One region of the Exiguobacterium sp. RIT452 genome, then DNA from elsewhere that is predicted to be linked to it. Evidence: riboswitches for the same ligand, from Rfam matches in the RefSeq annotation. Region 1 holds a riboswitch; the other holds the start of a gene.

What was found. Region 1 has a riboswitch for FMN ahead of ribD (bifunctional diaminohydroxyphosphoribosylaminopyrimidine deaminase/5-amino-6-(5-phosphoribosylamino)uracil reductase RibD). Riboswitches for the same ligand answer to the same signal wherever they lie in the genome.
Region 2: another riboswitch for FMN. It lies ahead of D3D03_RS08685 (ECF transporter S component); the one in region 1 lies ahead of ribD (bifunctional diaminohydroxyphosphoribosylaminopyrimidine deaminase/5-amino-6-(5-phosphoribosylamino)uracil reductase RibD).

What each region holds. Positions count from the first base shown of each region.
Region 1 is NZ_QXJB01000008.1:56,128-72,243, forward strand. It holds gene D3D03_RS14560 (alanine/glycine:cation symporter family protein) at 1-1,147, opposite strand, end outside; gene D3D03_RS14565 (methyl-accepting chemotaxis protein) at 1,339-3,042, shown strand; gene D3D03_RS14570 (DUF6612 family protein) at 3,120-3,926, opposite strand; gene D3D03_RS14575 (alkaline phosphatase) at 4,191-5,549, shown strand; gene D3D03_RS14580 (DUF4352 domain-containing protein) at 5,561-6,214, shown strand; gene D3D03_RS14585 (putative bifunctional diguanylate cyclase/phosphodiesterase) at 6,262-8,904, opposite strand; gene ribH (6,7-dimethyl-8-ribityllumazine synthase) at 9,035-9,493, opposite strand; gene ribB (3,4-dihydroxy-2-butanone-4-phosphate synthase) at 9,495-10,679, opposite strand; gene ribE (riboflavin synthase) at 10,676-11,305, opposite strand; gene ribD (bifunctional diaminohydroxyphosphoribosylaminopyrimidine deaminase/5-amino-6-(5-phosphoribosylamino)uracil reductase RibD) at 11,290-12,336, opposite strand; FMN riboswitch at 12,495-12,639, opposite strand; gene D3D03_RS14610 (M20 family metallopeptidase) at 12,794-14,005, opposite strand; gene D3D03_RS14615 (MetQ/NlpA family ABC transporter substrate-binding protein) at 14,033-14,854, opposite strand; gene D3D03_RS14620 (methionine ABC transporter permease) at 14,888-15,538, opposite strand; gene D3D03_RS14625 (methionine ABC transporter ATP-binding protein) at 15,528-16,116, opposite strand, start outside.
Region 2 is NZ_QXJB01000002.1:635,549-651,664, reverse strand. It holds gene D3D03_RS08750 (DUF72 domain-containing protein) at 1-427, shown strand, start outside; gene D3D03_RS08745 (bifunctional metallophosphatase/5'-nucleotidase) at 448-1,743, shown strand; gene lipA (lipoyl synthase) at 1,718-2,707, shown strand; gene D3D03_RS08735 (YutD family protein) at 2,812-3,192, shown strand; gene D3D03_RS08730 (general stress protein) at 3,277-3,729, shown strand; gene D3D03_RS08725 (DUF3055 domain-containing protein) at 3,769-4,044, opposite strand; gene glpX (class II fructose-bisphosphatase) at 4,081-5,061, opposite strand; gene D3D03_RS08715 (DUF86 domain-containing protein) at 5,216-5,659, shown strand; gene D3D03_RS08710 (TIGR01457 family HAD-type hydrolase) at 5,666-6,430, shown strand; gene D3D03_RS08705 (NifU family protein) at 6,476-6,703, opposite strand; gene D3D03_RS08700 (DUF1462 family protein) at 6,815-7,120, shown strand; gene D3D03_RS08695 (NAD(P)/FAD-dependent oxidoreductase) at 7,135-8,187, opposite strand; gene D3D03_RS08690 (YuzB family protein) at 8,280-8,513, shown strand; gene D3D03_RS08685 (ECF transporter S component) at 8,577-9,143, opposite strand; FMN riboswitch at 9,303-9,443, opposite strand; gene D3D03_RS08680 (HesB/IscA family protein) at 9,561-9,911, shown strand; gene D3D03_RS08675 (NAD-dependent epimerase/dehydratase family protein) at 10,045-10,911, shown strand; gene D3D03_RS08670 (GNAT family N-acetyltransferase) at 10,908-11,420, shown strand; gene D3D03_RS08665 (GNAT family N-acetyltransferase) at 11,417-11,914, shown strand; gene D3D03_RS08660 (NAD(P)/FAD-dependent oxidoreductase) at 11,993-12,988, opposite strand; gene D3D03_RS08655 (NAD(P)/FAD-dependent oxidoreductase) at 13,232-14,443, shown strand; gene D3D03_RS08650 (YuiB family protein) at 14,525-14,842, shown strand; gene glcT (glucose PTS transporter transcription antiterminator GlcT) at 14,946-15,803, shown strand; gene ptsG (glucose-specific PTS transporter subunit IIBC) at 16,025-16,116, shown strand, end outside.

The sequences.
Region 1 (16,116 bases):
GGATTGATTTTTGACCAAACAGATAATAGATCGATTTTTCTCCGTAATACGACCAACCGAGGACCGTCGAGAAGGCAAACATGACGAGACCAATCGTCACGATGTATTTTCCGGCCGGTCCAAGAAAGACTTCAAAACTTGCCGTCGTCAATTCGACACCTTCTAATTTCGTATCCAGTTGACCTCCCATGACGAGTGTCAATCCGGTGATCGAACAGACGACGAGTGTATCGAGAAAGACTTGGGTCATCGAGACGAGAGCCTGCCGACCTGGGAAATCCGTTTTCGCCGCAGCAGCAGCAATCGGTGCTGACCCCAGTCCTGCTTCATTTGAAAAGACCCCACGCGCGACACCATAACGGATCGCTGCCCCAATCGCACCACCTGTGATGGCTTCATTCGAGAACGTACTGCTGAAGATTGTTGCGATTGCACCCGGAATCAAGTCATAGTTCATGACGAGAATCACGAGACCGCTGCCGACATAAAAGAAAATCATGAACGGAACGAAGTAGCTGACGACTTTCCCGATGGATTTGACCCCACCGATGATAACGATTCCGGTCGCGACCATCAAGACGATACCTGTTACGTACAGCGGAACGTCAAAAGTCGACTTCATCGCAAGGGCAACCGAGTTCGTTTGAACACCGTTTCCGATCCCAAAGGCAGCGAGTGACGCAAATGCCGCAAACAACACTCCTAACCATTTTTGTTTTAATCCCCGTTCGAGATAGTACATCGGCCCCCCGGCCATCTGCCCCTTCTCATCAACGACCCGGTACTTGACGGCAAGAATCGCCTCGGCATACTTCGTCGCCATTCCGAATAATCCGGACAACCACATCCAGACGATTGCTCCCGGTCCCCCGAGCACGACTGCCGTCGCCACCCCGACGATATTCCCCGTACCGACCGTTGCGGCGAGCGCTGTCATCAACGCTTGAAAGTGACTGATGTCCCCTTCGGATGTATCATCCTGATGTTTCGTAAACGCGAGTTTTAACGCATATGGAAGCTTGGTAATCTGAATGAATCCCAATCGTATCGTCAAGTAAATCCCCGTACCGACCAAAAAGACAAGCAACGGTGGTCCCCAAACGAAGTCTGACACCGTGCTGATCCAATCACTAAACGATGTTCCCATTCTATTCCCCTCCTCCAATTCGGTATGTACTTTTCTATTTTTTCAGAATTTACAGATTATTGTCAACACTTAATTTCACGTGCAGATAATTACCTAACTTATAATTTTCAAATATAAGTGAATTTTTGAGTCCGCTTGTTATATTACAGGTAGTTGGATTGTTGTTCATTTCGCAAAAAGGAGCGTGCATGATGAAGATTAAAACGAAGTTAGTCTTATTGTCCTCCATTCTTTTGCTCAGCCTGATCGCGGTCGGTTTATTTGGGGCACTTGCACTCAACGATGCCGATCAAAAAAGTCAGGAAATCACCACGTCTTGGATTCCCGGGCTAAACTTGTCACACGAGACGAATACGGCATTATCCGATTTACGGCGTGTCGAACTGTTACACATCCAAGAGGATGACCCGACGATCAAAGCTGATTATGACAAACGATTACAAGACGGTCTTGCGACCGTCGAAAAAAATCTAACGGCTTATGAAAAAACGATTTATGGCGAATCAGACCGCCGACTGTTTGATGATCTTCAGAAAAAATGGACGACCTTTGAACAGACGACGGATCGGCTAGTTGAACTCAGCACACCGGAGACGAAACAAGAAGCTGTCACCTATTATGAAGGTGCGAGCCGGGATTCCTACTTTGCCGTATCCGACAGCTTAAAAAAAATCGTTTCTTATAATAACAAACAGGCACAAGAGGCCGGAAACAGTATTACCGATGCGACGAACCGCGCACATATCCTGTTGTTTTCCATCATTGGTCTGATCAGTGTGCTCGGAGTTGTCTTTACATTTTTCATTTTGCGCTCGATTTTCATCCCCTTGCAACAGTTACAGGATAAGACACATGAACTGGCGACACAGGGCGGCGATTTAACGGCACAGCTTCAAGTGACGCGTCATGATGAAATCGGACACATCGCAGACTCGATGAATCAGTTTATCCGAAATCTGCGGCAAATCATCCAGCAAGTGAATGGAACAGCGACCCATGTCGTTTCTACCTCTCAGCATGTCGCAGCACGTATCGGGGAGTTGGATCAAGATATGCATTCGACCTCACATACGATTGAAAATCTGTCTGCCGGAATGGAGGAAACGGCCGCTTCAGCAGAAGAAATGAACTCATCCGCGGTCGACATGGAGTCAACCATCCACGGAATCGTCGCAAGTGCCGGTGAAAACGGGCGGCTGGCAAAAGACGTCGACCGACGCGCACAGTCACTTCAGGTCGTCGCGACAGAAGCCAAATCTAACGCGACGCTCATCTTGTCCGAGACAAAAACGAAACTGGAGGATGCGATGGTCCGGGCAAAAGCCGTCAAAGAAATCTCCGTCCTCTCCGACGCGATCCTCTCGATTGCCGCACAAACGAACTTATTATCACTGAACGCTTCGATTGAAGCGGCACGCGCCGGGGAAGTCGGACGGGGATTTGCGGTCGTCGCGGAAGAAATCCGGAAGCTCGCCGAAAGCAGTCGTGCCACCGTCGAACAGATTCAAGACGTGTCGTTATCCGTCATCGAATCTGTCGAGCACCTCAATACAGCATCCGGCGAAATGCTCCATTTCATCGATACGAAAGTTGTTCATGACTATGACTTATTTGAACAAGCATCCGAACAATACCGGACCGATGCGCATGTGTTCGGGAACGCGGCAGATCATTTTGCCGAACAAGCCGGACAGTTACAGGAGCTGACGACGAACATGCTCGGTGTCATTCATGATGTCGCAGTCACCGTCAACGATGGGGCCCAAGGCACGCAGTCGATGTCCGAACAGATGAATCATTCGGTTCAAGCCTTCCGGGATGTCCGGGAACAGACGACGGCAAGTCAACAGCAGGCCGAATCTCTCCAGACTGTGTTACGTCAATTTAAAATTTAACAGACACTAAACAAGCAAACCGGTTCCCGGACCAATCACCGGAAATCGGTTTGCTTTTATGATGTTTCAGCTGCATCTTATTGAGTGGCGCTTGGTAATTCTTGCGCGTCTTTCGCTTCTTCCGGCAGCTCGATTGACTTGATCTCATTGAATTTCGAGAAGGTTGATGCATTTTCCATCGTGAATTCTGTTCCTTCCTCGATCTCAAATGCCATTTCCATATCGAGTGTCTGCGGATAATAGGTCTTGGCGTCATAGGTCATCGAGTACTCCATCTTTTTATAATCGACCTGGTCCATGACATCTTTCATCTGGGCAAGTTGTCCGGTTTGTTCAAGCGAATCTTTCATGAATGCTTTCAGTTGGTCTCCCTCAAGGTCGACATCGATGCGGTACACATCGCCCTCTTTTTTCATCGTCCAGTTGTCTTTATATTTTTTTAATAACGTTAAACTTTGTTCTGTCGATGCAGAGGATTCCATTGTTTTCATTAAATCCCCTAGTTCGGATGCATCTTGTACTAACCATTGTCCTGCTTGTGACATATACATTTTGTCATTTACGAGATAAAGTTCTGTCTCCATATCCGTACCATCTTCTGCATTTTTCATCGTCATTTTTTGATACATCGACATCGGGTTTTGAATGATGTCTGCCGAAATCTTTTGACTGATCGGCATACCGCCAATTTCTGACATCATATCACTGTCCATATGAAACGATTTGATATTCTCCTGTGCAGCGGTTGCTTTTTTTAACAGTTCTGCATTGGAAAGCTGACCTGAATCCGTGGAACTTCCACCGTTCTCACCTGTTTGGCTACATCCTGCCAATCCGATTGCCACCGTCATGAATCCGACTGTCATAAACCTCGTTTTCTTCATTCCCGTTCCTCCTTTAAAACATATTATCTGTATTTACGTGTCCTTAATGGAAAATGTTTCAATTGCCTATAGTATGCTATTACCTTTCTCTCCAGTTCTTACACCTTTCCCGTCAGGTCTTGTCTTTCACCTTGTAGGATTACTGCCATTCTTTATGAAAATTTACACTAGCAAAATGTTCGTTTTACATTCGAGCGCTACAGTTAGATCTGTAGGTTTTACCCAGCAGCGACTGACATTCATTTTCCTTGAGGAGGAACATCCATGAAGTTGAAACGAATCATCCCGATTATGGCATTATCGACATTATCCCTTAGCACGATGATCTCGACCGACAACGCCGAGGCCAAGACAAAATCATCTAAATCTCCGGAAATCCGTAACGTCATCTTTTTGATTGGTGACGGAATGGGTGTTTCTTATACGTCTGCCCACCGTTATCTGAAAAACGATCCTTCTACACCTGTCGCTGAGAAAACAGCATTCGATCAATATCTTGTCGGTCAACAGATGACCTATCCGGAAGATCCGGAACAAAACGTCACCGACTCTGCTTCTGCCGCAACGGCGATGTCATCCGGTGTCAAAACATATAACGCGGCAATCGCTGTCGACAACGATAAGTCGGAAGTCAAGACCGTCCTTGAAGCGGCAAAGCAACGCGGCAAATCGACGGGACTTGTCGCGACGTCCGAAATCACACACGCGACGCCGGCCTCATTCGGGGCGCATGATGAGAACCGCAAGAATATGAACGCCATCGCCGACGACTATTTCAAAGAACGTGTCAACGGAAAACACAAGATTGACGTCATGCTCGGCGGCGGGAAATCGAACTTCGTCCGTCCGGATGTCGATTTGACAAAATCATTTAAGAAAGACGGTTACAGCTACGTCACGGATCTTGATCAAATGCAGGCAGATAAGAACAAGCAGGTTCTTGGTCTGTTTGCGGACGGCGGACTGCCAAAACGAATCGACCGCGAGAATACCGTCCCGTCTCTCGAGCAGATGACAAACTCGGCCATCAAACGTCTTGATTCGAACAAAAAAGGATTCTTCCTGATGGTCGAAGGAAGCCAAATCGACTGGGCGGGTCACGATAACGACATCGTCGGAGCAATGAGCGAGATGGAAGACTTCGAACGTGCCTTCAAAGCAGCGATCGCTTTCGCCAAAAAAGATAAACACACGCTCGTCGTCGCAACAGCCGACCATTCGACCGGTGGTTACTCGATCGGAGCAGACGGCATCTACAACTGGTTCGCCGAGCCGATTAAAGCAGCGAAAAAGACGCCGGACTTCATGGCGGCAAAAATCATTGAAGGCGCAGATGTCCGGAAGACCTTGACGACGTACATCGATCAAAACCGACTTGCCTTGACGGAGGAAGAAATCCAGTCTGTTTCACGTGCCGCAGAGTCGAAAAAAGTGCTCGACGTTGATAATGCGATCGAAGACATCTTCAACAAACGTTCGCATACAGGCTGGACGACAGGTGGACACACCGGGGAAGATGTTCCGGTCTATGCCTTTGGTCCTGCAAAGGAACGATTCGCCGGACAAGTCGATAATACGGATCATGCCAAAATCATCTTCGATCTGTTGAAATCGAAGAAATAAGGAGACTTTCCATGAAACAGATACTTGCTGCCTTGATGCTCGGGACAATTCTTTCGGGTTGCGGCACTACGCCAGACACCGTCCAAGAGAAGTCGTCAGAAAAATCGGTCCCGAAACAGGAGACACCGGTATCGATCGAGAAGTCTGCCGCGTATGTCCCGAACCCGCAATTACCGGATGACCGCAAGCTGACGACCGTCAACCAATCGGTCTCCGACGATAAAGGTGAACTGACATTAAAACAAATTGTCCGTCCCGATGTGACACGCACCATCGGACCAATCACGATGAAGATTGAAGAGATGAAGGTGTTCCATTCCCGTCCCAGTTACGGGATGATCGACTTTTTCCATGGCTTCACCCATGACGAATCCTTCGACCTCGTCAAGACGCGTGTGACGATCACAAATACAAGTGACGAACCGGTCACCTTTAACCCTGTTGCCCATTTTAAACTCGACGCTAAGACTGAGAAGACGATCGAGGACGATGTCTACCTCGAGTCACTCGCGACGACATACGCACCGTCCGAGACACGGACCGGTAACTTCGGCTTCATCATCGAACAACCGCTCGAGTCCGTTGAATTATTGACGAGTGACGTCCTGAACAAGAAACGTGACGTCATCGAAAAAGGCATTTCGGTCTCAACAACACTCAAGTGAGAACAAAAAAACAGGCAATCCTTTCCGCATGATACGGAAGGGATTGCCTATTTTTGATACAACGCCGGAATCTGTTCGTGCGGCATCGGACGACCGAAGTAATACCCCTGCATCCGTGAACACTCCAAACGATTGAGGACATTGACCTGTTCCAGCGTCTCGACTCCTTCGGCGATGACTTCGAGCTCCAGCGATTTCGCCAAGTGGATGATCGAAGAAATCATCGAGTAGCCGGTTGTTGCCGGTTGGATTTTTTCGACGAACTCGCGTGGAATCTTCAAAGTATCAATCGGAAAATCGGCCAGTCGGGATAAGGACGAGTAGCCGGTGCCGAAGTCGTCAATTGAAATCGTAAACCCGAGTTCCTTCAGGCGATTCATCGTCTCGACCGTCTCCTCAATATCTTCCACGGCCGAGACTTCCGTGATTTCAAGATCAATTCGTGCCGGATTGACTTGTGTCTCTTCGACAAGTCGAACAAGTGTCAGGACAAACGTCGGATGGTGGAACTGTTGCATCGAGACGTTCAGCCCGACCTTCAAGGTCAAGCCGTCATCTTCCCACTGCTTCGCCTGTAAAAATCCTTCGCGTAACACCCATTCGCCGAGACGAATGATCATCCCCGCCTCTTCTGCCATCGGAATAAAGTCGTTCGGAGCAATCATGCCGAGTTCCGGATGATTCCAGCGAATCAATCCTTCGACACCGACCATCCGGTACGTCACCGTGTCGACTTGCGGTTGATAATACAAAATCAATTGATTGGTGTCGATCGCAACCGGTAATTCGGACTCAAGCCGCAATCGGTACGACGCTTTCTCCGCAATGTCTTCAAAGAAGATAATCGATTTCCCGCCGCTTGATTTGGCCTGGTACATCGCTAAATCAGCTTGTTTCAACAACGTCACGATCGGCTTGTCGGTTGTCCGCTGATAACCGACGGCTCCGATACTTGGATTCGAAATCAGTTCAATCTCATCAATCGTATAGGTCATGCGTAACCGTTCGAGCAGTCGGGCCGTCCGAATCCGTCCGTCCGTTTCCGATGCGACATGACGCAAGATGACCGTAAATTCATCCCCGCCTTGACGCGCAACAAGATCGTCCGGCTCCGTCACCTCCTGTAAGCGGCTTGCGACTTGAATCAACAACTGATCTCCGACGTGGTGGCCAAACGAGTCATTAACGAGTTTGAAGTCATCCAAATCGATGAAGCACAAGATGATCGTTTCATCGTCCTGTTCCACTTCCACCAAATGATGAAGCACTTCTTCAAAGTACGTTCGGTTGATCGCTCCGGTCAAATGATCGTAATAAGCAAGACGGCGGATTTTCAATTCATTTTCCCGCACCCGTGTGATATCCTGACCGATTCCATAGATACCGACAAACCGGTCCCGGACACGAATCGGAATGTTTGTCACGTTCAGTAACACATCCGTCCCGCCCGATTTGCGAAATGTCGTTTCAAATTGATGCGCCGTCATCTCCTCATCAGCCGCTGCTTGTTGTTCCATCAGCTGTTGATAGGATTTGCCGACCAGTTGGTCCGCACTTTGCTCCGTCAGTTTTTCAAAGGACGGATTGGCACTTTTGATGCGCCCTTTCAGATCCAGCGAGTAGACGGCATCCGGATGATACGTAAACAATGACTTATACCGCTCTTCACTCTCTTCAAGTTCGTCTGCCTTATGATGAATTTCTTCTATTAATTCGTGATTACTCAAAATCATCAAGATCTGTCGGATTAAAATCAACAGAATCGTAATCGCGCAGCCAATCATCAACCCGTTTAAGGCCTCGTCGCGCCGTGCATACAGGGCCATCGTTGAAAACAGGACGATAACGAGCAGATACGGCAAAAACAGTTTCCCCAGTTGCACCGTACTCCGTTGCTGGCTGTCATTCAGCTCGTTCGCATTAACCGACTTGTTGACATGCCCCGCTACACCAACCATCAATAATCCGAGGATGAATAACGGATCAATCAAACGAACCGCTTCATTCCCGCTGACAGTCGTCATATAGACAAACATCGTGTCGGCAACAACCTGCAGTAAAAGTCCTAAAAACAAGAATTGGAACAAACGAATCCGTTCGCGCCACTCTTTTTTCTCAAACAGGTAATAAATGCTGATCATACAAAACAGAAGCACGATGTCACACATCGGATAGGCAAACGCCAAAATCACCTCGCCACGTGACGCAAACGGTGTATCGAACAAGGGACGAATCAAGAAAAACCAGCTGTAGGTGACGGCGACCGTCATGACGATGGCAATATCGAAGATAAAACTGATCAGCCGGTTTTTCGTGACGTGCCGGCGAATCAAATGTAAAAAAGCGACTAAAAAGCAAACCGATTGCAGGATGTAAAAAACATCCGACGCACCTGGAAAGGGGACATCCACACGCAGGATATTTTCATAAGACATCCAAATCAATTCGGCAATCAGATAACTCCCTGTCCCGAACGCCAAATATAGAAAAAACCGTCCTTCTTGTTGACGGAATGTCCGGTGCGCCTGGAGCAGGAGAACTGTTGCCGCTAGGCAACCGATGATGGAGAATAGATTGTTTCCCCAAGCCGAAAGCGCCGGCCGGTCCTCCAACAGAATAATCCACAGGTAGTACATCGCAATGAAAAGTAAGATCCCCGGCAGATAATACGATTTTTTAAGACTGATCATGTACCTTTCCTCCTTCATGAAAAAGTCCTTCTCCTTCCATTAGGGATAGAGCATTCAAAGTCCTGCGCGGGCGACAAAAAAAGAGACCTGCTTCCATCAGAAACAGGTCTCTAGCCTTACGTTCCGATCCTTAGATCGTCCGCAACAGATTTGCCATTTCGATTGCCGAAACAGCTGCTTCGTATCCTTTATTGCCCGCTTTCGTCCCCGCACGTTCGACGGCTTGTTCAATCGAATCGGTCGTCAGGACACCAAAAATGATGGGAACGCCTGTCTCACGTGACGCACTCGCAACCCCTTTTGCCACTTCATTGCAGACATAATCGTAATGCGACGTCGCCCCGCGGATGACGGCTCCAAGCGTGATGACCGCATCGTAGTTGCCGCTTTTCGCGAGCTTTTCTGCGACGAGCGGAATTTCAAACGCTCCCGGTACCCACGCCGTATCGACGGCGTCCGCTGCCACACCGTGTCGACGGAATGCGTCGTTTGCGCCTCCGACTAATTTTGATGTGATCAATTCATTAAAACGTGCCGCGACGATTGCGACGCGCAGTCCCTCACCTGTTAAAAAGCCTTCGAATACCATGTTATTGTCCTCCTTGGATGTCGAGCAGATGCCCGAGTTTCGTTTGTTTGGTGTGCAGATAATTTTTATTTTCCGGAACCGGTACGATTTCAAGCGGCACCCGTTCGAGCACCGTTATACCCTGTTCTTCCAGTGCCTGTTGCTTTTCCGGATTATTGGTCATCAGACGAATTTTCGTTACGCCGAGATCACGCAACATCGCGGCAGCTACCGTGTAATCACGTAAGTCCGTCGCATAACCGAGTGCGTGATTCGCTTCGACCGTATCGAGTCCCTGCTCCTGCAACTCATAGGCTTTCAACTTCGCCATCAAGCCGATTCCCCGTCCCTCTTGGCGCAGGTAGAGAACAGCTCCGCCTTCCTGTCCGATTCGTTCCAGTGCGGCATCAAGTTGCGGACCACAATCACAGCGTTTCGAGCCAAAGACGTCTCCCGTCAGACATTCGGAATGAAGCCGGACGAGCATGCCGTCTTCCGGTTCTCCCGATAAGACGGTGACGTGTTCCTTCGCATCCGGCGTCGTGTAACCAAGCATCCGAAATGCTCCGTGATCCGCCGGCAGCAAGACGTCGGCTTCGCGTCGAACGGGACGTTCCAGATAAGAAACGAGCGCATCGATCGTGATCATCTTCAGTCCATGGACTTCTTTATACGTCAACAAGTCGTCAACCCGCGCCATCGTCCCGTCTTCTAAGATGATTTCACAAATGACGGCCGCTTCTGCGCTTCCCGCGAGTCGTGCCAAGTCAACACCGGCTTCTGTATGACCCCGCCGTTCCCGGACACCGCCTTCTTTCGCGATCAAGGGGAAGATATGTCCCGGACGTTTGAATTGACCGGCTCGGTCCGTCAACATCCGTTGAATCGTCAAGGCCCGTTCGCCTGCGCTGATACCGGTCTTCGCCTCTTCGTGGTCGATACTGATGGTAAAGGCTGTTCCGTGCGGATCGGTGTTGACGTCCGTCATCGGATTCAATTCCAATCGGTTTGCCAGTTGCGGACTGACCGGCACACAGACAAGTCCTTTGCCGTGAGTGATCATGAAATTGATTTGTTCCGGTGTCGCATGTTCCGCAAGCAGGATCAAATCGCCTTCGTTTTCCCGATTTTCGTCGTCACAGACGATGATCGGACGCCCTTGTTTTAACTCTTCAATCGCTTCTTCTATGAGATCAAATCCGTTCATCCTGCTCCGCCTCCTAAAAATGCCGACCAATCGGTTTTCTGCTCCTGTTGCGTAAAGTGATACAAGTGTTTTGCCATCAGATCACACTCAATATTGACGAGCGCTCCACTCTGTAAACGGTCGAACGTCGTCACTTGGCGTGAATGCGGAATCAGCGAAATCGTCAGACTGTCCGCTTGGACATGTTGAATCGTCAAGCTGGTTCCGTTGATCGCAATCGAACCTTTCGGAATACAGTATTTGCGCCAGTCAGCGGTCTCAAACCGGTATTCCATCGCTTCACCGTCCGGTCGACGGCTTAACAGCCGGGCTGTCCCGTCAATGTGGCCACTGACGAAGTGACCGCCGAATCGTCCGTTCGCCGGCATCGCCCGTTCCAGTTGAACCGGTGTGCCGACACGCAATGTCTGCAGTGCTGTCGCCCGAATCGTTTCATGGACCGCATCCGCCGTAAATCCGGTTGCTGTCATCGCCGTGACGGTCAAACAGATGCCGTCGACCGCGATACTGTCACCGATTTTTGTTCCTTCGAGCACGTGCCGGGCTTCGATTTCCAGCGCCAGACCGTTCGGCCGCGGGACTTTTCGTTTGATCGTTCCGACTTCTTCAATCAATCCTGTGAACATGTCCATTCTCCTTTCCGCTCATACCGCAGATGGATATCCTGACCGATCGGCTCGGCGTCTGTCAGTGCAAATCGGTCTTCGACCTCTACGGTACCCGTCAAACCACTGGTTCCCTTCAAGACGGAAGGCGCCTGATAGACATCGATTCGATCCACAAGGTCGGCTGCCAAAAATGCCGACTGGATGGTCGGCCCGCCTTCAATCAAGAGGCTCCGGATGCCTTGTTCGTATAAGGTCTCGAGAATCTGGTCCGGTGTCGAGTACGTGCCGACAAGGACGGTAACATTCGGCTTGGAACTGATTCGCGGCTGTTCCGTCAGCCAGTACGTCGGATTCAAGCCGTCATGCAAAACCTGAAACGTCTCCGACAACCGCCCCCGTCGATCAACGAGGACCCGAATCGGTTCGATTCCCTCTTCACTGCGTAACGTCAGGGCCGGATCATCAATTAAAACCGTCTCACTTCCGACCAAGATGGCGTCATGTGTTGCCCGCAACCGGCGTCCCGCCGTTCGCGCGGCTTCTGACGTAATCCAGCGTTTTTCACCTGTCGTGATGATTCCGTTTAGCGTCTGAGCAATCTTCACCGTGACAGCCGGCCGTTTTCGCTCGATACTTTGCCAAAACGGTGTATAAAAACGAACCGCTTCGTCTTGCAGCAATCCGACTTCGACCGTCAGTCCGGCGTCGCGCAGACGTGCAATGCCCTGCCCCGCGACGATCGAATGACGATCTTCCGTCGCGACGAACACGCGCTTGATTCCGGCGGCAATGATTGCTTCCGTGCAAGGAGGTGTTTTGCCGTGATGGTTACACGGTTCCAGCGTGACATACAGATCGGCGCCGCGTGCCGCCTCTCCCGCCATCCGTAACGCTTCGACTTCGGCATGGGGACCGCCGGCAAACCGGTGCGCTCCAAAACCGATGATCCGTCCGTGCTTCGTGATCACACAGCCGACACTTGGATTTGGACTTGTTTGTCCGTCTAACATCTCTGCCAATTGCATCGCATGATGCATTCTATTTTTCATGATTTCGCTCCTTTCAAAAGAAAAAGACGCCGCTGCATTTGCAGGGCGTCATGATTGAAGGGTCACGAAAGAAACGTCTTGTTTTTCTGTTTAAAAGCATACAGAAATAGACCTTTCTCTGAATGTATTTTTTCAGAAAATGGTTTCAAGCACATTTTTTCGTTCTTCTCCCATCCGGACTTTACCGTCGGCCTTGGAATCACACCAAGTCAGCCATAGTGCGTACACTATGGGTCGCGGGCTCGTCGATTCAAAAATCGCATCACCGCCGGTTGGGATTTTCACCCTACCCCGAAGAACTGGTTATTCAGTTGTACAGCTCAAGACTAGCACAGGTTATTTTAAAATACAAAAAAGAATTTGTTTTTACTTCCATTTCCGACAAAAAGTATGCGCTATCTGACGGACTTTAAAAGACATCATCCGTCGGACAGAAACATACTTTTCGTTTTATCTATTAAGCCAAGTAGCCGTTTTTTCGGTCATGGAACTCCTGTTTGACCGTCCCGAGCAACTGTCCGTCCGTCAACAGGCGTAACGCCGTCCGAGCCAGGATTTTTGCGCCGGCGATTAGGGCTTCATCGCCTTGTTCCGAACGCGCTGCTTCCCGGAAACTTTCCGTGTGGGCGACCAAATCATCCGCTCCGATCTTGATGTACGGATGGATCGTCGGCAGGACCTGGCTGATGTTACCGGCGTCAGTCGAACCAAGACCCGGGCGTTCATCCGTCTTGACGTCTTCCCCGAGCGCAGTCGCCTCTTCTCGGAAAATCTCGTCAAACGTCCGGTTGAACAGGAGATTGTCGACCTCATTTTGGAATGCGATGACCTCAAGCGTCGCCCCGGTCGCAAGCGCCGCCCCTTCGGCAACGGCTTTGACCTTCTTCGTCACGTCATTCAACCGTTCGCGCGTCGTCGCCCGGATGAAGAAGCGGGCTTTGGCGTATTCCGGAATGATATTCGGCGCGTCGCCGCCATCCGTGATGATGCCGTGAATCCGGACATCGCTCGGTAATTGCTGGCGCAAGGCATTGATGGCGTTAAAGAGTTGGATGACGGCGTCGAGTGCATTGATGCCCTCTTCCGGTGACGCTGCCGCGTGAGCCGGCTTGCCGGTAAAGGCAAAATCGAGTGGATCGACGGCAAGCGAGGAACCGGTAATCCGCGTTTGTCCGGACGGATGAATCATCAGTGCCGCATCGATCCCTGTCAGGAGGTCATGTTTGACGAAGCTGCCTTTCGCACTGCCGTTTGGTCCACCTTCCTCTGCCGGTGTTCCGAGCACGACGACACTGCCCCCGACCTCATCGATGATTTTACTGAGTGCGATCGCCGCTGCGACACTCGTCGTGCCGATGATATTGTGACCGCAGGCGTGACCAATCCCCGGCAACGCATCGTATTCGGCAAGGAAGGCAACCGTCGCCCCCGGTTTATCCGAAGTCTTCCGGGCCAAAAACGCCGTGTCGTGTCCCGCGACCCCGAGCTCAACTGTGAACCCTTCTGCCGTCAGGCGTTCCGCATGATGGCGCGAGGCAAAATATTCCTCGTTCCCAATCTCGGGTGTCGCATGAATCCGGTGACTCGTCTCGAGATACGACTCGCGTTTTTGTTCGATATCCTGCTCAATCGTTTGAATCAAGTTTTCCCGTTTTGTCTGAACCGTCATTTGGGTCACGCTCCTTTGGATTTTTAGTTATTCGCCGATGTCACTGAGTGGGACGAACGTCGGAATCGTGCTTCCTTTGTACTCTTTTTTGATGAATTCCGCGACATCATCCTGTTGGTACAGTGAAGCGATTTTCTTCAACGTCTTTTTGTCTTTGTCTTCCGTCCGTGTCGCGATGATGTTGATGTAGGGTTTCGCTGTTTCATTTTCATGGAGAATCGAGTCCTTGATCGGATTAAAGCCGGCATCCACGGCGATTCCATTATTGATGATTGATGCCGATACATCCGGCAGGACACGCGGCGTCTGTCCGGCGACGACCGGGACGATCTTCAGCTTTTTCGGATTCTCGACGATTTTGTCGACGGCTCCGTTCCCGTCAAAGTCGTCCGGCAACTTGATTAAGCCGGCTTCCTGCAACAACAGGAGAGCTCGTCCCATGTTCGTCGCCTCGTTCGGGACGGCAATCTCTCCACCGACCGGGATATCTTTGACATCCTTGACTTTATCCGAATAGATCCCCATCGGTGCGATGACGGTCGTCGCAATCGGCGACAGCTTTAAGTCATGTTCTTTTTTAAAGGCATTGAAGTACGAAATCGTCTGGAACGAGTTTGCATCGATTTCGCCTTCCGCGAGTGCCAGGTTCGGTTGCACATAATCGGAGAACTTGACGAGTTCAATCGTGATCCCCTCTTTTTTCGCTTTCTTCGCGACGTATTCCCAAACTTGCGTATCCGAGCCGCTGACGCCAAGCTTGACTGTATTTTGATCCTCTTCCCCGGACGCTGCACACCCTGCAAATAATACCGTCGTCAATGCTGCACCAATCGCTAATCCTTTTTTCATCGTTCATCTCTCCCTTATCTTCTCTATGTTTTGTTAGTGTCTCCGAATTTTTCGTGCCAACAGGTTACCTGTTGTCTGTAAGCCTTGTACCAGGATGACGAGGATCCCGACCGTGATGATCATGACGGTCGTATCAAATCGTTGGTAGCCGTAGGTGATGGCCAAATCCCCGAGGCCGCCGCCGCCGATCGCCCCGGCCATTGCCGATGCCCCGATCAAGCCAATCGTCGCGATCGTCAAGTTCAGGACAAGCGAGCTGAGTGCTTCCGGCAACAGGAAACGGAAAATCGTCTGTAACGGTGTCGCACCCATCGCTTCCGCCGCTTCCAAGACGCCCGTACTGACTTCGAGCAGTGAACTTTCAATCAATCGGGCAATGTACGGTGCCGCATAAAAGACCAGCGGGACGATTGCTGCCTTCGTGCCGATCGACGACCCGACGAGCAGCCGTGTCAGCGGAATGATCGCGACGAGCAGGATGATGAACGGAACCGACCGGAACACATTAACGACGCTGCTTAAGACGTTGAAGAGCGGTACTTGTTCGAGCAACGCCCCCTTACGCGTGACGACCAACAGAATTCCGAGCGGCAGCCCAATCAGCGTCGAAAAGAGCAGCGACAATCCGACCATCGTCAAGGTTTGCAGAAAAGCGGTCCAAATATCCGTGTAGTTAACTAGCATCTGCCAGCACCTCCTCGACGTTGACATCCGACTGATCAATGTATTGCAGGGCTCGCGCGATTTCCGCCGTCTCGCCGATCAATTCAACGAGCAAACTGCCGAACGGGATATTTTGCAGTTCCGTGATGCTGCCGTGCAGGATGTTGACATCGACATCAAACCGTTTGGCGACTTGCGACAAGAGCGGTTGCCCGGTGTGTGCCCCAAGGAAATTGATTTTGTAGACGTGATGTCCGGCATCCCGTTGTTCGATCAACCGTTGCACCGACGCCGGAATTTCATCTTGCATGACGGAACGGACAAAGTTTTTCGCCGTCGCCGTCTGCGGATTCGAGAAGACGTCGAACACGGTACCCGATTCAATCAACTTGCCGGCCTCGATGACCGCGACCCGGTCACAAATCTCACGGATGACGCCCATCTCGTGTGTAATCAGTAAAATCGTGATGCCATATTCCGCGTTGATCTGTTTCAGTAACCGCAGGATGTGTTGTGTCGTCTGCGGATCAAGCGCCGATGTCGCTTCGTCACACAACAGAACCGACGGCTGGGTTGCCAGTGCCCGCGCTATTCCGACA
Region 2 (16,116 bases), on a different contig from region 1:
TCGGAATCCGTCCTGGTATTCGGAAGCGTACCAAGAGCGGACGCTGCGTTTTTTGGCGGAGCATCAGTTCATCCATACAATCTGTGACGAACCGCAGACGGAAGACGGATCGGTGCCGTTTGTCCCCGTCGTGACACAGGAGACGGCATTTGTCCGGCTGCACGGCCGTAACGTCAACGGATGGCTCAAGAAGCCCGGTCAAAGCAGTGAGGACTGGCGGAAGGTCCGTTGCCTGTACCGTTACTCGGAAGAAGAACTGCAAGGTTTGGCGACACATATCCGTTCACTTGCCGAACAGGCAAAAGACGTGTATGTTTTCTTTAACAACAACTCAGCAGGAGACGCCGTACCAAACGCCAAACGGTTGATCGAGATTTTAGGTCTTGATTATGAATCGCTTGCGCCCCGGCAAATTTCCCTGTTTTAACACCTAGAGGAGGCTTGAGCGTGAAGTTACACGTCATTCATTATAACGATCTGCATTCACACTTTGATATGTGGCCTCGCTATATGTCGTTCATGAAAGAACACCGGACGTACGATTCCCTCGTCTTCGATTTAGGAGATCATGCGGACCGGGTCGCACCGGCGACGGAAGCGACGCAAGGTAAAATCAATACGCATCTATTAAATGAACTGTCCCCGACGGCCGTCACGATCGGAAACAATGAAGGCATTACGTTTCCGCATGATTGGTTGGCGGACTTATATACGGACGCGACGTTCCCGGTCCTCGTCTCAAACTTGACGGCACCGTTCGCGAAAGCCGGGATGATTCAAAACTTACCGACGGGAAAAGTCGGGATTTTTGGGCTGACGGCTCCCTATTACGAGCTGTACGCCTTGCTCGGATGGACGATTGAAGATCCGTTAGAGGCGGCAGCACGTGAAATCGAAGCTTTACGGGATCAAGTCGACGTCTTGATCTGTTTAAGTCATCTCGGATTTTATCAGGATGAAGAACTGGCGGAACGGTTCCCGGAGCTTGATTTGATCATCGGAGCGCATACGCACCACGTCCTCGATGACGGGGTCGTCAAAAACGGGGTGTTGATTGCCCAGGCTGGAAAGTACGGTCAGTATGCAGGGGAAATCTACTTAAACACGGATACAGGCGAAAAAGAGGCTGTCCTGCATCCGCTTGAAGCTTATCCGGCAGACGAGGCGACATCGGTCTTACTCGATAAAGAACAGTATTTAGCCGAACGTCAGATGAAACAACCGATTGGCCGGACATCAGGTCTGGCGAATGACTGGTTCAATCCGTCCCCGTTTACCCAACTGCTCGCGGATACGATGCGCGATTGGTGTCAGGCGGACCTCGCTTGTGTGCCGGCCGGCATGTTGCTGGGCTCATTATCCCCGGGGCCGGTCTCCGCGTTTGATTTGCACCGGCTTTGTCCACACCCGATCAATCCGTGTAAGGTGACGATGACCGGTGTGGAATTAAAAGCGTTCATCGCGGAAGTCGACAGTGAACGTTTTGAACAGTTGAAAGTGCGTGGTCTCGGTTTCCGTGGTAAATTAATGGGCAAGATGCATTATGCTGGAAATCATCAACAAATCGACAATACGAAAACCTATACTGTCGTCCTGCCCGATATGTTTACATTTGGTCCTTTATTTCCGGAAATTAAAGAAATGCCGAAAGAATATTTCATGCCGGAATTATTACGGGATTTGTTGTTCAATCGCTTATCGGAGAAGTCAGAATTTGGTGAATTACCCGTCCGCAAACACTGAATATTTGTTATACTGTAACAGAAATCAGGTCAGTTTTTTTACGGATAAAGGGGGAAACCGATTCATGGGACGCGGAGAGATACAACGTAAACCAGAGTGGTTGAAAATCAAGTTGAACACGAATGAGACATACACAGAACTCAAAAGTATGATGCGCGAGAAAAAGCTCCACACGGTATGTGAGGAAGCCAAATGTCCGAACATTCATGAATGTTGGGCCGTGCGCCGGACAGCGACGTTCATGATTCTTGGAAGCATCTGTACACGGGCTTGTCGTTTTTGTGCCGTCACGACGGGGCGACCAAACGAACTCGACTTGGAAGAACCAAAACGAGTGGCGGAATCCGTTCGTCTGATGAATCTGAAACATGCGGTCATTACAGCGGTTGCCCGTGATGATTTAAATGACTTCGGGGCCGGTGTCTATGCGGAGACGGTGCGTGAAGTGCGTCGTATGAATCCGGAGACATCGATTGAAGTCTTACCGTCCGACATGGGTGGGAACTTCGACGCGTTACAGACGCTGATCGAAGCCAAGCCGGACATCATGAACCACAATATCGAGACGGTGCGCCGTCTGACACCAACGGTCCGGGCGAAAGCAACGTACGACCGGACACTTGAATTCCTGCGTCGTTCCAAAGAACTCGCACCGGAAATTCCGACGAAATCGAGTCTGATGCTCGGACTCGGGGAGACGTGGGACGAAATCTTACAGACGATGGACGACCTGCGTGCGAACGACGTCGACATCATGACGATTGGTCAGTATCTCCAGCCGACGAAAAAGCACTTGGACGTCATCAAGTACTATACGCCACAAGAATTTGCTGAATTAAAACAGATTGCGCTCGGAAAAGGCTTCTCGCATTGTGAGGCCGGTCCGCTTGTCCGTTCGTCGTACCATGCTGACGAACAAGTCAACGCGGCGAAAAAAAATAAAGCGGCTCTGCCGATTGATTGATGATCAAGGACCGTCCACGCTACGTGCGAGGACGGTTTTCTGCTGTCTGACGATTCGTTTTCAAGTATGATTATGGTAAGATAAAGGAAGCAGGGGGTGGAAAAATGATACAAGTCAATCGTGAAAGATATGAAATCGTCGAAGAAAAACGAGAAGGATTTAACGAAGAAGCCTTCATCGGTCGGTTTAGTGATGTGCTCGAAAAATACGACTACATCGTCGGAGATTGGGGACACGGGCAATTGCGCCTCCGTGGATTCTATGACGACAACCATGAAAAAGCAACGTTTGATACAAAAATCTCCCACGTGGCGGATTATTTGTACGAATACTGCAATTTCGGCTGTGCGTATTTTATCGTCAAACGGATGGAATTCGTAGAAGGAGAAGAAGCACCACCTCGCTTCGACGGATCTTCAGCGAATACGTTAAAACTGAAACGGAAGTTTTCAGCGACGAAAGAAGAGACACAGGACGAGCAGTAATCAAAATGACATCTGAAAGGATGTTTCTGATTGGGTGTTTTCGGCTAATAGTATAGTATCACGCACCTATAGGGGGAACTATCCATGAGAATCGTCGGGATCTATCATTCGGTACCAGAAGTCGTCAGTGCTGTTCATGATTTACGTGTCGCAGGTGTCATTTCTACTGATTTACAAGTCATCGCTCACGATCGTTATGATTTAGAGCAGATTGAGGAATTGGCGGATTTAAAAAACCAGCAGACGTCGACGCGTCTGACGCAAGAAGAACACATGAATCTGTGGCAAGAGATCAAAGGCATCTTTAAAAAGGACAGTGCCGGGTCTTCTTCAAACCACGATGTACTCGAAGCGAGCGGATTGACGAAAGATGATGTCAACCGTGCCAACAAAGCAGCGGAAGAGGGACAATTCGTCTTACTCGTCGGCGATGAAGCGGATCAACATTCTGAACGGAAAGCCCACGATGAATCGGATAATACCAACGTTTTCAGTGGTCCAAACACGCTCAATGAGCGGAATGACCGGTTACTGTAACAGCAAAACAGCCAACTCCCTTGGGAGTTGGCTGTTTTTTTATAATCCGATATAGTCGCGCAGGTAGCCTTCGAGCTCGTCGGCTGCCTCATCTTCTAAATCAAAGGCATGGGCGATATAGCCCGGCTCGTCAAAGTCGTCCGGACCGATGATTGCAAACCGGTTTGATAAGAGATTCAACACCAAGATCTTTCCGAAGAAGTGTTCGGAGTGGGTGATGGCTAAATCAAAGCGGCTCGTCTCGCCGATCCAACAGACAAACCGGGTTTTCGTTTGTTCGACTTCATCATATAAAAAATCACGTTCTTGCATCATCTGTCAGTTCCCTCATTTCCTTCATCTCTGCTTAGATTAAAGGGTTTGGGGAACTTTTTGCAAGTACGGTTTACGCGAAAGACTGTGTTCTGCGATGACCTTCCGGATCGTCCGTGTTTTTGAGCGCATCACGAGTGACGTCGTCTCGACGATATCGTCCGTCAAGAAGCGGACGCCATCGAGCATCTCTCCTGTCGTCACGCCGGTTGCCGCAAAGATGCAGTCGTCACTTTTGATCAGATCGTCGAGTGTCAACAATTGCAGCGGATCGGCAAGTCCCATCCGGATGACACGCGCCGTTTCCTCCTCATTCATCGGATGCAGACGGGCCTGCATGTCGCCGCCCATTGCCTTGACGGCAGCGGCTGTGATGACGCCTTCCGGTGCGCCACCTGTTCCGATGAAGATGTCGATTCCGGTTGAAGGAGAAAGCGGGGCGATTCCTGCTGAAACGTCGCCGTCCTCAAAGAGACGGACACGAGCGCCGACACGCATCGCTGCTTCCCGGAAATGATCATGACGCGGACGATCCTGCATGATGACGGTGACGTCTTCAATCCGTTTCTGATTCAGTTCCGCTGCTTTTTGAATGATGACTTCGAGTGGATCGTCGAGTGAGACATGTCCTTTTAAGTTCGGTCCGACGGTCAGTTTATCCATATACATATCCGGTGCATGGAGCAGGGCACCTTCATCCGCGACCGCAATGACGACCATGGCGTTACCGAGACCTTTGGCGACGATGTTCGTCCCTTCGAGCGGATCGACGGCAATATCGACGACCGGTCCGTTTGACGTCCCGACCTGTTCGCCGATGAATAACATCGGTGCTTCGTCGAGTTCCCCTTCGCCGATGACGACGGTTCCTGCCATGTTAACGGTATTTAAGACTTCGCGCATCGCTGTCGTTGCCGCATCATCGGCTTCGTTCTTTTTCCCGCGACCAATCCACTTGGCGGATGCTAATGCTGCTGCTTCTGTTGCTCGGACGATTTCTAATGCTAATTCCCGTTCCATCTATGAATAACCTCCAAGTCACCTAATGTGACATACTATTTTCGTAAAAATCTAAATTGAGGATAACACATTGAGGAATGTGATGCAAACAGCCTTTCTGCTTTTCATGTCCAGCGGATAGAGCTAAAATGAAGGATGTGAGGGGGAATGCTGGATGTATTTCGTAAATCGTGAAAAGATTGAACAAACGGTGGTTTGTTTTGAAACCGCGCTGCGTCAAAGCAAGGAATTAACAGGGGATGCGTTGACGATTTCACTGGCGTGGGAACGGATCGGGTTTTTGGTGATCGAAAGTATCATCGATGTGGGGAACAGTATGATTGATGGTTTCATCATGCGTGATCCGGGAAGTTATGAAGATATCGTCATGATTTTAGAAGATGAACGGGTCGTGGATACGCCGCTTGCGACGAGTCTGAAACGGATTGTCGCCCTGCGGACACGGATTGTCCGTGAATTTACGACATCGAGCACAGCAGAGATCCGGGGTGTTCTTTTGGAAGAAGAAACGCAGTTGCGTCGTTTTCCGGAAGCCGTCCGACACTATTTAGAAACAGAACTCGGACCGGTCTCTGCATTTTTACCAAATGAGGAGTGAGCCAGGATGAAAGCAAAAGGATATTTGTTTGATTTGGATGGAACGATGTATAACGGGACAGAACCCGTCAAAGAAGCGGTTGATTTCGTGAACCGTCTGCAAGAGCAAGGAGTGCCGTATCTGTTCGTCACGAACAATGCCTCGATGACGGCGGAAGCGGTCGCTGAAAAATTACGTGGCATGGGTGTCCATTCGAACGCGGAGCACGTCTTGACGAGTGCGATGGCGACAGGTCGCTACATCGCAGAACTCGATCCGGGTGCGAAGGTCTATGCGATTGGAGAAGGTGGATTGATTGATGCTCTCGAGCGTCAAGGCTTACAGGTCGTCGCAGACGAGCATGCCGATTATGTCGTCATCGGTCTCGACCGTCAAATCACGTATGAGAAGTTGGCAATCGGAGCACTGGCGATTCGTGCAGGAGCCCGCTTCATCTCGACGAACGGAGATATCGCGATTCCGACCGAGCGTGGCTTTTTACCGGGGAATGGTGCGTTGACGTCCGTTTTACGGGTAACGACGGAAAAAGAACCGTTTTATATCGGGAAACCGGAACCGGTGATGATTAATATCGCAGCTGAGATGATTGGTCTCGCGAAAGAAGACCTCATCATGATCGGCGATAACTACCATACGGACATTCTGTTCGGCATCAATGGCGGTATTCGGACGATGCACGTCAACTCCGGTGTCCATACGCCGGTCTTCATTCAAGGGCAGGATGCTCAACCGACGTATATGGTCGATACATTGGCGGAATGGATCCTGTGAACAAAAAAATCCCCATTGACGGATGTCAGTGGGGATTTTACCGATTTAGAAGACTTGTTCGACTTCAACGACGCCGGCTACTTCTTCAAGCAGGGCACGTTCGATACCAGCCTTCAGTGTGATTGTTGAACTTGGGCAGCTGCCGCAAGCTCCCATCAAACGGAGTTTGACGATACCGTCTTCTACATCTACGAGTTCAACGTCTCCTCCGTCACGAAGAAGGAACGGACGCAATTTTTCGAGTACTTCGTTTACTTGATCAAACATTTCCATGCGTAAACACATCCTTTCTTATAGCATCATTGTAACAGGGTTGAAAAATGTTCTCAATCTGGAAAACTTGTATACTAAAAAAGAAGTGCAACAGGAAGAGGGGGACAAGTGATGGAAATCAAGGTATATGGCGCCGCACAGACGTGTCCGAGTTGCGTCGGGGCACCAAGTTCGGAAGAGACCTACAGTTGGCTGCAGGCCGTTCTCGGACGGAAATATGAGACAGCGTTGACGTTTGAATATGTCGATTTTGAAGCCGCGACGGTCGAAGATGACTGGATTTTGGCTATAAAAGACGATGTCTATTTTTATCCGCTCGTCCTGCTTGACGGTGAGATGATTGACGAAGGGTACGTCCAATTGAAAAAAATCACCCAGGCAATCGATACGAGACTTGAAAAAACGGCCCCGGAATGACCGGCGCCGTTTTCTTATTTGATTTTTTTGTGTTTCCAGAGCACGCCGGACTTCAACAGGCGTGGGACTTTTCCGGTCAGCGCCTGTTTCCCCATGACGATTCCGAATCCGTCTGATTTTCCGAGCGATCCGAGCATCCCGCGTAACTTGATTTCCGGCAGTTTCGGTAACTTCTTGCCGGCCCATTTCGCCTGCAGGACATCGACGACTTGATCGGCTTGGTGTTCTGCGAGCTGACCGCTTGGAGCATACGGCAAACTGGCACAGTCCCCGATGACGAAGACATTTTCATGTTCCGGCACATGGTGGTGTTCCGTCAGCTTGATCCGTCCACCGCTGTCTGCTTCAAACCCAAGATCGCGCACGACTTTGACCGGTTGCGTGCCGGCCGTCCAAATCGTCAAGTTCGACGGATAGGCGTCATCCCCGTTTTGGACGTCATCCGCCGTGACAAACGTGACGTTGGAATTGTTGATGACTTCGACGTCGTGCTCTTCGAACCATTCCTGAACGTACGTCGATACTTTATCCGAGAGGAAGGACAAGACAGACGGACCGCGGTCGAATAACCGGATTTTTAAATCTTTCCGGCTTTCATGCAGTTCACTGGCCAGTTCGACACCGGAGAGACCGGCTCCGACGATCGAAACGATCGCCCCCGGAGAAAGTCCGCAGATCGCTTGTTGTGTTTTCCGTGATTCCTCGAGTGTCTGGATGCTGTACGTAAACTCTTGTGCGCCCGGTATGTTATGGTATTTGTCTTCACACCCTAAAGCGATGACTAAATCATCATAAAAAAGTTCCGTACCGTCTTGCAGATGGACGGAGTTCGTCTCGGGTGAAATCTGGACGACGTGACCATATTTATATGTGAGGTGTTCTCCTTCCGGAAATGCGATTCGGACATCCCGATCCGACAATGTTCCGGCAGCCAGTGCGTAATATTCTGTTTTTAAGGCATGATACGGTAAACGATCGACGAGTGTCACAGCGACCTCTTCATCCTTGAATCGTTCACAAATCCGCATCCCACCGTATCCGCCACCTAAAACAACCAGTTGCTTCATAACTTAAAATCCCCCTTAGTTCCCCTAAATCAGTCTGACCTTGTATAATACGACATGAGGAAAGATAATTCCTGCTTGAAGGAGGAAAAAAAGTGAATCCGATTATTGAATTTTGTATCAGTAACTTAGCGACGGGGACCCAGGTCGTCATGCAACAACTCGAACGGGACCCGAATGTCGATGTCGTCGAATATGGTTGCCTCGGATATTGCGGGATCTGCTCACTCGATCATTTTTGTCTGGTCGATGGCGAAACCGTTGTCGGAGAGACACCGGAAGAACTGCTTGAAAAGATTTATCAGAAAATCGAAGAAAACGAGCTCTAAAAAAATCCCCGTGTCTCAGATGAGACCGGGGATTTATGTCTGTCAGCGGGCGCGGCTTCGGACTTAGAAGGATTGTTGGCGACGCATCATCCATGGTTTGAGTTTCAAGAACAGCGGAATGAAGAGTGCTGAGATGAACATCGCCTTGATGATGTTAAACGGCAGGATACCGGCCGTGATCGTCGTCCATTTGACGGCTGGATCCAACATGTAATCCATTCCGAAGAACCAAGCATACGCTGGAAGAATTAAGATATAGTTGAGGATTGCGAGACCAAGTGCCATCGTGATCGTACCTGCGACAAGACCGGTTGCAAGACCTTTTGTAGATTTCTTTTTATGGTAGAACCAACTGACCGGAAGAATGAAGGCGACACCGGCAGCGAAGTTTGCGAGCTCTCCGACCGGAACACCGCTTCCGCGGAAGATGTAGTACAAGACGTTTTTGAGTGCTTCGACGATGACACCTGCAATCGGTGAGAACATGATGGCAGCGATCAAAGCGGGAACGTCACTGAAGTCGATCTTCAGATAGTTCGGTAAAAACGGCAGTGGAAAGTTGAGTAACATGAGAACAAACGAAATTGAACCTAACATGGATAACGTGACCATCTTTTGTGTGCGTTTCATACGAGTATAATCTCCTTTTGCTCGTTCCTCTCGATGAAGTATTGGCATGGCTGCGTCCAAAATAAACCCCCATCGAAAAGTGTTCGATAGGGGAGAAGTCCGCAATAAACTAAACCTGAACGATTTTTGCAAAAATCGGTTCAAGAAATAGAAACATGCCGCCATCTTCTCCCATCCAGACTATACTGTCGGCTCCTGAGTCACACAGAATCAGCAAATAGCGCCCTATTCGCTCGCGGGCTTCAGACGAATCGTCTGTTTACCGCCGGTCGGGAATTTCACCCTGCCCTGAAGATGGAACGATTTAATTTTTTTTGATACAACTCCTTTATACAACGAATTCAAGATAGTTTCAAGCAACTAGGTTTCGATTCCCTCTGAAATTGCGTATACTGATAAAAAAGGGAAGGTGATGACATGATTCATTTAACAGAAGCGGCCGCACTCCAAGTCAAAGAGATGATGTTGCAGGCGCCGAACGATGAACAGAATCTGCGGATGCTCGTTCAAGGCGGCGGATGCAGTGGTCTCTCCTACGGTATGGGCTTTGACAGCCAAAAGGAGACTGACTTAACCTTTGAGCAACATGGGGTGAAAGTGATTGTCGATCAAAAAGATTATCCGGTCGTCAAAGGACTGGAAGTAGATTATAAACAATCGATGCTCGGCGGTGGATTCACGATCACGAATCCGAACGCCATTGCGACATGTGGATGCGGGACGTCGTTCCGGACCGCAACAAATGCCGGTACACCCGGCGGATGTTAATCTAATCCGTTTCACCGCAGACGATGCCGTCTGCGGTTTTTTTGTTTTCAAAGCGAGAGGAACAGGACTTCACGGTGTAGATGGAGAAGGACTAACAAGAACGTTAGAACGCCATGACGAGGGAGGACTATCGATGCGGAAAGTACTGATTTTTGGTGGAACACGTTACTTTGGTCGACGTTTGGCATTACGGCTTGCGGAATCGGGGGATGATGTGACGATTGTCACGCGCGGCGAGCATACACCGCCGGTCGCGAAGGGCTTGACATTTTTTAAGGGAGACCGGACGTCAAGCAGTACGATGAAGGATCTTGGAAGTCAGAACTGGGACATCATCTATGACAATATCTGCTTTAATCCCTATCAGGCGAAGCTTGCGGTGGATGCTTTCGAAGGGAAAGTCGGACGCTATATCTTAACGTCGACGATGTCCGTCTATGAGCAGGGTGGAACAAACATCTCAGAGCGGACTTACAATCCGTTTCCCGGGAAATATGACTTGGAAAAAGAACATGATTACGGGGAAGGAAAACGTCAGGCAGAAAGTTACTTTTTCCAACGGGCGACTTTCCCGGTCATCGCCGTTCGATTCCCGGTCGTCCTAGGACCGGACGATTATACGGAACGACTGGTGTTCCATATTAAACGGGCCTTGGCCGATCAACCAATCGTTGCTGAAAATTTATATGCGAAGATGGGTTATATCTCGAGTTATGAAGCGGCAGCCTTCCTCGAATGGTGCGGTCGGTCGACGATGACCGGACCGATCAATGCAGCAAGTGACGGCGTGTTATCGATTCAGGACTTAATGGATAAAATTGATCGCGTGGCGAAGACGACCTCCCGGTTTGAAACGAAGGGAGACGATCCGTCCCCATTGGCACCGGATCACGATTTTTATATGGATACGACAGCCGCAAAACAAGCGGGGTATCTATTCCAACATGTCGACGACTGGCTCGATCGACTCATTGAAGAGGAGGTTCGCAATCACAAATGATTACGTTAATCAAACCGTCCGTGCAACTTGAAGTCGAATACCTCGATTTTCTGACCGAGTGGCAACAATCCGGTGAAGCCATCGTCCCAAGTGTCGTCAGCAAAACGTTTTTTCCGTTAGCTGATTTTTTAGAGGCGCAGCAACAAGAAGAACAGGTGGCCCCGAAAAACTGGGTCACCCATTCGACCTATTGGTTGTACGATGGACAACGAATTGTCGGCGCGGTCAATTTCCGGCATGACTTAAACGACCAACTGCAACAAATCGGCGGTCATATCGGTTACGGAATTCGTCCGAGTGCCCGGCAGAACGGCTATGCGACAGAAGGGTTGCGTCAAGCGCTCGCCGTCGCACGAGAGCGGGGGCTTGCCTCTGTCTTGATCACCTGCAGTGCGGACAATATCGCATCCGGCCGCGTCATCCTGGCGAACGGCGGTCAAGAGATTGCATCGTATGTCAAAGAGGACGGCGGACGTGTCCGACGTTTCATCATTCCGCTGGGAGAATGAGCACTATAAACATTCGATTAGCCGTTTCGGAAGACGCCGACCGCATTGCGCAAGTGCATATCGCCTCTTGGCGGGAAACGTATCACGGTATCATTCCAACGATGTATCTGGAGCAGTTGTCGCACGACAAGCGGAAACACTGCTGGCGGAAAAGTCTGACGGAAGGTCCGGTCTTCGTTGCGCTTGACCAGACAAACGAAGTCATCGGATTTGCGAACGGTGGACCAAGCAGGGGGAGCAAAGGGACGGAAGGAGAGTTGTACGCGCTCTATCTTTTAAAAACCCATCAAGGGCAAGGGACAGGGAAGCGGTTGTTTGACCACGTCCTAGCAGACCTGCGGCAGCAAGGATTCTCGTCTTGTATCGTCAAAGTGTTGGCAGATAATCCGTCCCGTTTCTTTTATGAACGCTTCGGCGGACGTCTCGTTTTTGAACAACGGATCGAGCGGGGCGGGGAACAACTGATGGAGTACACGTATCGAATTATGCTCTGACGATCATCTAATTTATAGGCAAAAAAAGCAGCGTCACTTCGATCCGGAAATCGAGGTGACGCTGCTGTTGGGTCATACTTAATGGTTTTTGACTTTTTCGAAAAGACTTGTGGAGTGTTGCGGATGACGGGCTGATGGGTCAACAAGCAACTTCGCTTGGTTGACGGCAATCGGAGCTTCTCCGAAACCGGTCGCAATCAGTTTGACACGACCGTCATAGGTCGCGATATCCCCACAGGCAAAGACGCCGGGAATTGCTGTTTCCATCTTCGAGTTAACGCGGATCGAATTACGTTCGAACTCGACTTCCCACTCCTTGAGTGGTCCGAGCGAGGAAACGAAACCAAAGTTACAGACGACATCATCTGCGCCGACGACGATGACTTCATCCGTTTCGGCATGTTTAAACGTCAGCGTTTCGATGCTGTCATCCCCTGTGACCGATTCGAGCGTATACGGTGTCATGACATTGACGGACGAGTTATGCAACAATTCGACCGTATGTTCATGAGCCCGGAATTTATCACGACGGTGGACGAGCGTGACGGATTTCGCGATCGGCTCAAGCATCAAGGACCAATCGACGGCGGAATCGCCGCCGCCGAGCAAGACGACTTGACGGTCTTTGAAGCGGTCCATCTCGTTGACGAAGTAATGCAGGTTACTTGTCTCAAACCGTTCTGCATCGGCAACGCCGAGCGGGCGGGCGGCAAACGAGCCGTTTCCGGCGGTCAGAATGACGGTTTTCGTGTAATGTTCTCCCTTATTCGTCACGAGGCGGATCAGTCCGTCATCGAGACGTTCGTAAGCAAGCACTGTCTCGCCGAGGACATAGGTCGGATCAAATTCGTTTGCCTGTTCGAGCAGACGATCGACTAAATCCTGTGCTTTGACTTTCGGGAAGCCGGCAATATCGTATATATATTTTTCAGGATAAAGCGTCGCCAGTTGTCCACCGAGTTGTGGCAGACTTTCGATGACTTTCGTCTTCATCTGACGCATGCCTGAGTAAAAAGCGGTGAACAGTCCGACTGGACCACCGCCGATAATCGTTACATCATATGGTTGGTGCATCTGAGTCCCTCCTAAAGTTGGATACTCCTATTATATAGGAAGATGGGTTCCATGTGGCAAGTGCGGGACATCTCACATTTTTTTCAGGGATTGCATATTTTTACTTTGCAATCTATGATAGAAAATGGTTCAATGAACGTATAGACGTGTGAACATTATTTGAACAAAGTTTTTGAGCATTTATCTGCAATTGAATGTGAAGAAAATCACAACAAAACTATTAAGCGTAAGGGGTATCAGAACATGAACACACCAAACATTGTTATTCTTGGAGCCGGCTACGGTGGATTGATCACAGCAGTCAACCTTCAAAAAAAACTTGGCGTTGACCAAGCGAACATCACTTTAATCAACAAACACGATTATCATTACCAAACAACGTGGTTACACGAACCAGCAGCAGGAACGATGTCTGCTGAACAAGCGCGTATCTACATCAATGATGTCATCAATCCTTCACGTGTCAAACTCGTCAAAGGTATCGTCGAGAAGGTCGATACGGCAAACAACACAGTGAAGCTCGTCGACGGTGGAACAGTCCCTTACGATTATGTCGTCGTGGCGCTTGGTGGCGTTCCTGAAACATTCGGCATTAAAGGGTTGAAAGAGAACGCTCTAACGATCAGTTCATTGAACAGTGTCCGAAAAATCAAGGAACACATCGACTACTCATTCGCAGAGTACAAAACGACGGGTTCAACAAACCGTTCACTCTTGACGATTGTCGTCGGTGGTGCTGGATTTACGGGTATTGAGTTCATGGGTGAACTCGTCAACCGGATTCCTGAACTTTGCAAACAATATGATATCCCACGCGAACTCGTTCGTGTCGTCAATATCGAAGCGGCTCCAACGGTCCTTCCTGGATTTGATGCGGATCTCGTCAACTACGCACACAAATGGCTTGAGCGCCAAGGCATCGAGTTCAAACTCGGTAACGGCATCAAGGAATGTGCACCGGGCAGCGTGACATTCGGACCGCTCCAAGGTGACACAACAGAAACGATCGAAGCGAACACAATCATCTGGACAGGTGGCGTCAGCGGTAACCCGGTTGTTGCAGCATCTGGCTTTGAAGCGATGCGTAACCGTGTCGTCGTCGCAGAAGACCTCCGTGTTCCTGGACATGAAAATGTCTTCATGATCGGTGACTGTTCAGCTGTTATGGATCCGGCTTCAAACCGTCCGTACCCGCCGACTGCTCAGATCGCGACACAACAAGCACACAAAGTGGCTGAGAACATTTCGGCACTGATCGGTGGACGTCAAACATCGACATTCACATATGAGAACAAAGGAACAGTCGCTTCACTTGGTCATAAAGACGGCATCGGCATGGTCTTCGGTAAGAAGATTTACGGCCGCAATGCATCATTCATGAAAAAAGTCATCGACAACAAGCATTTCCTTGAGCTCAAAAAAATTGGTCTTGCCATCAAAAAAGGTAAATTCTAAGTTCACGTTTTAGGCAAATGTACACTCGTGCATTTGCCTTTTTTGTCGGTTATACTAAAAGAGATTCAAAGGGGGAACAGTATGCATATCATTCAAGCCGTGATCGGGAGTGTTCTTTATCTCGTCATGTTCTTTAGTATCGGTTTTATCTTAAACATGTTGTTACGCAGTACGTGGATCATGCTTGTGTTGTATCCGCTGATCATCATCATGATGATTGATAATCAATCGACGCTTGATTATTTCACGAATGCACGCGAAGCGATTCCGAATCTGGGTGAACGGATCATGGGTCTGCAGACGGCAGATGTCACGATGTTTGCAGCCGGTCTTGCCGGAATCATCATCGCCGGTATGTCGATTCGCTTCCTGCGTAAAAGCGGTTACCAAATGTTTTAAAGTCTACTTGAGTGAGTAGACTTTTTTAGTGCGTTAAAACACGTTATAATGAAAACAGTGTCTTTTTAAAAAAATGTGTAAGAGCAGATAGGGTTGAGAGCGAATGGATAAACAAATGTACCACGTTATCAAGGTCTTGAATAATAATGTCGTCATTTGTTCGACTGGTGCGAATCAGGAAGTCATTATCCTCGCGAAAGGGATTGGCTTCGGTCGGAAGCCAGGCGATCAACTAACGGATCTTGAGAAGCTGGAAAAAGTCTATACGTTAAAAGATAAAGACGAGCAGGCGCAGTACAAAGCACTCGTCGGGCATCTCGATGAAAACTTCATCGCTTTGATGAACGAGATCGTTTCCATGATTGAGACACGGTTCGGAAAACGTGTTGATGAACATATTCATATCGGATTGACGGATCACTTGACGTTTACCTTCAAACGTTTGGAGCAAGGAATGGAAGTGACGAATCCATTTCTCGCGGAAACGGAAGCGTTGTATCCGGAAGAATACGCGCTGGCAGAAGAAATCGTCGAATTCATCAGTGCGGAGATGAATTTTTATTTACCACCGGCCGAAACCGGGTTCATCGCCCTTCATATCCATTCGGCGACGAACTTCAAAGATGTTCTCGAAGTGAACCGGCATCATCAATTGGTCGGATTGATTGCCAGTCACATCGAGCAACGGTTGCAGATCAAAATCGACCGAAAATCATTGGATTACAAGCGCTTAATCCGCCACTTGCGTTCGGCGATTGAAAGGGTTTCCAATGGGGAGTATCTAGAGGCGCCAGAAAAAGTAGAAAAGCTATTGCGTGAAGAATATCCGCTGTGCTATGATACTGCTTGGGAGCTGATGTCCATCATGGAACGTCAGCTGAAGAAAGCGGTACCGCGCGGTGAAGCGACGTATCTTACGATGCATCTGCAACGCTTAGTGCAGTACGATTTAGGTAAATGACCGCACGGACTACGTGTTACTGATACGATCAGGCATGAGTGGGATGTCGGGCAAAATGGTTTATTTCCGTTAGATTTTTTCGCGGGATAAGTGTATTTTGTCTACAATCCGCTCGTGCCTGATTTTTTTCTGTAAAAATCGGTCGGATGTCTGACTTTTTTCAACCCGTCATTGGTATTATTCATTATTTTTAGTTTTTACATCAAAAGGAGGAAACACACATGTTCAAACAGATTTTTGCTGTTCTTCAACGTGTTGGTAAAGCGTTGATGCTTCCTGTTGCGATTTTGCCTGCTGCCGGTATCTTACTCGG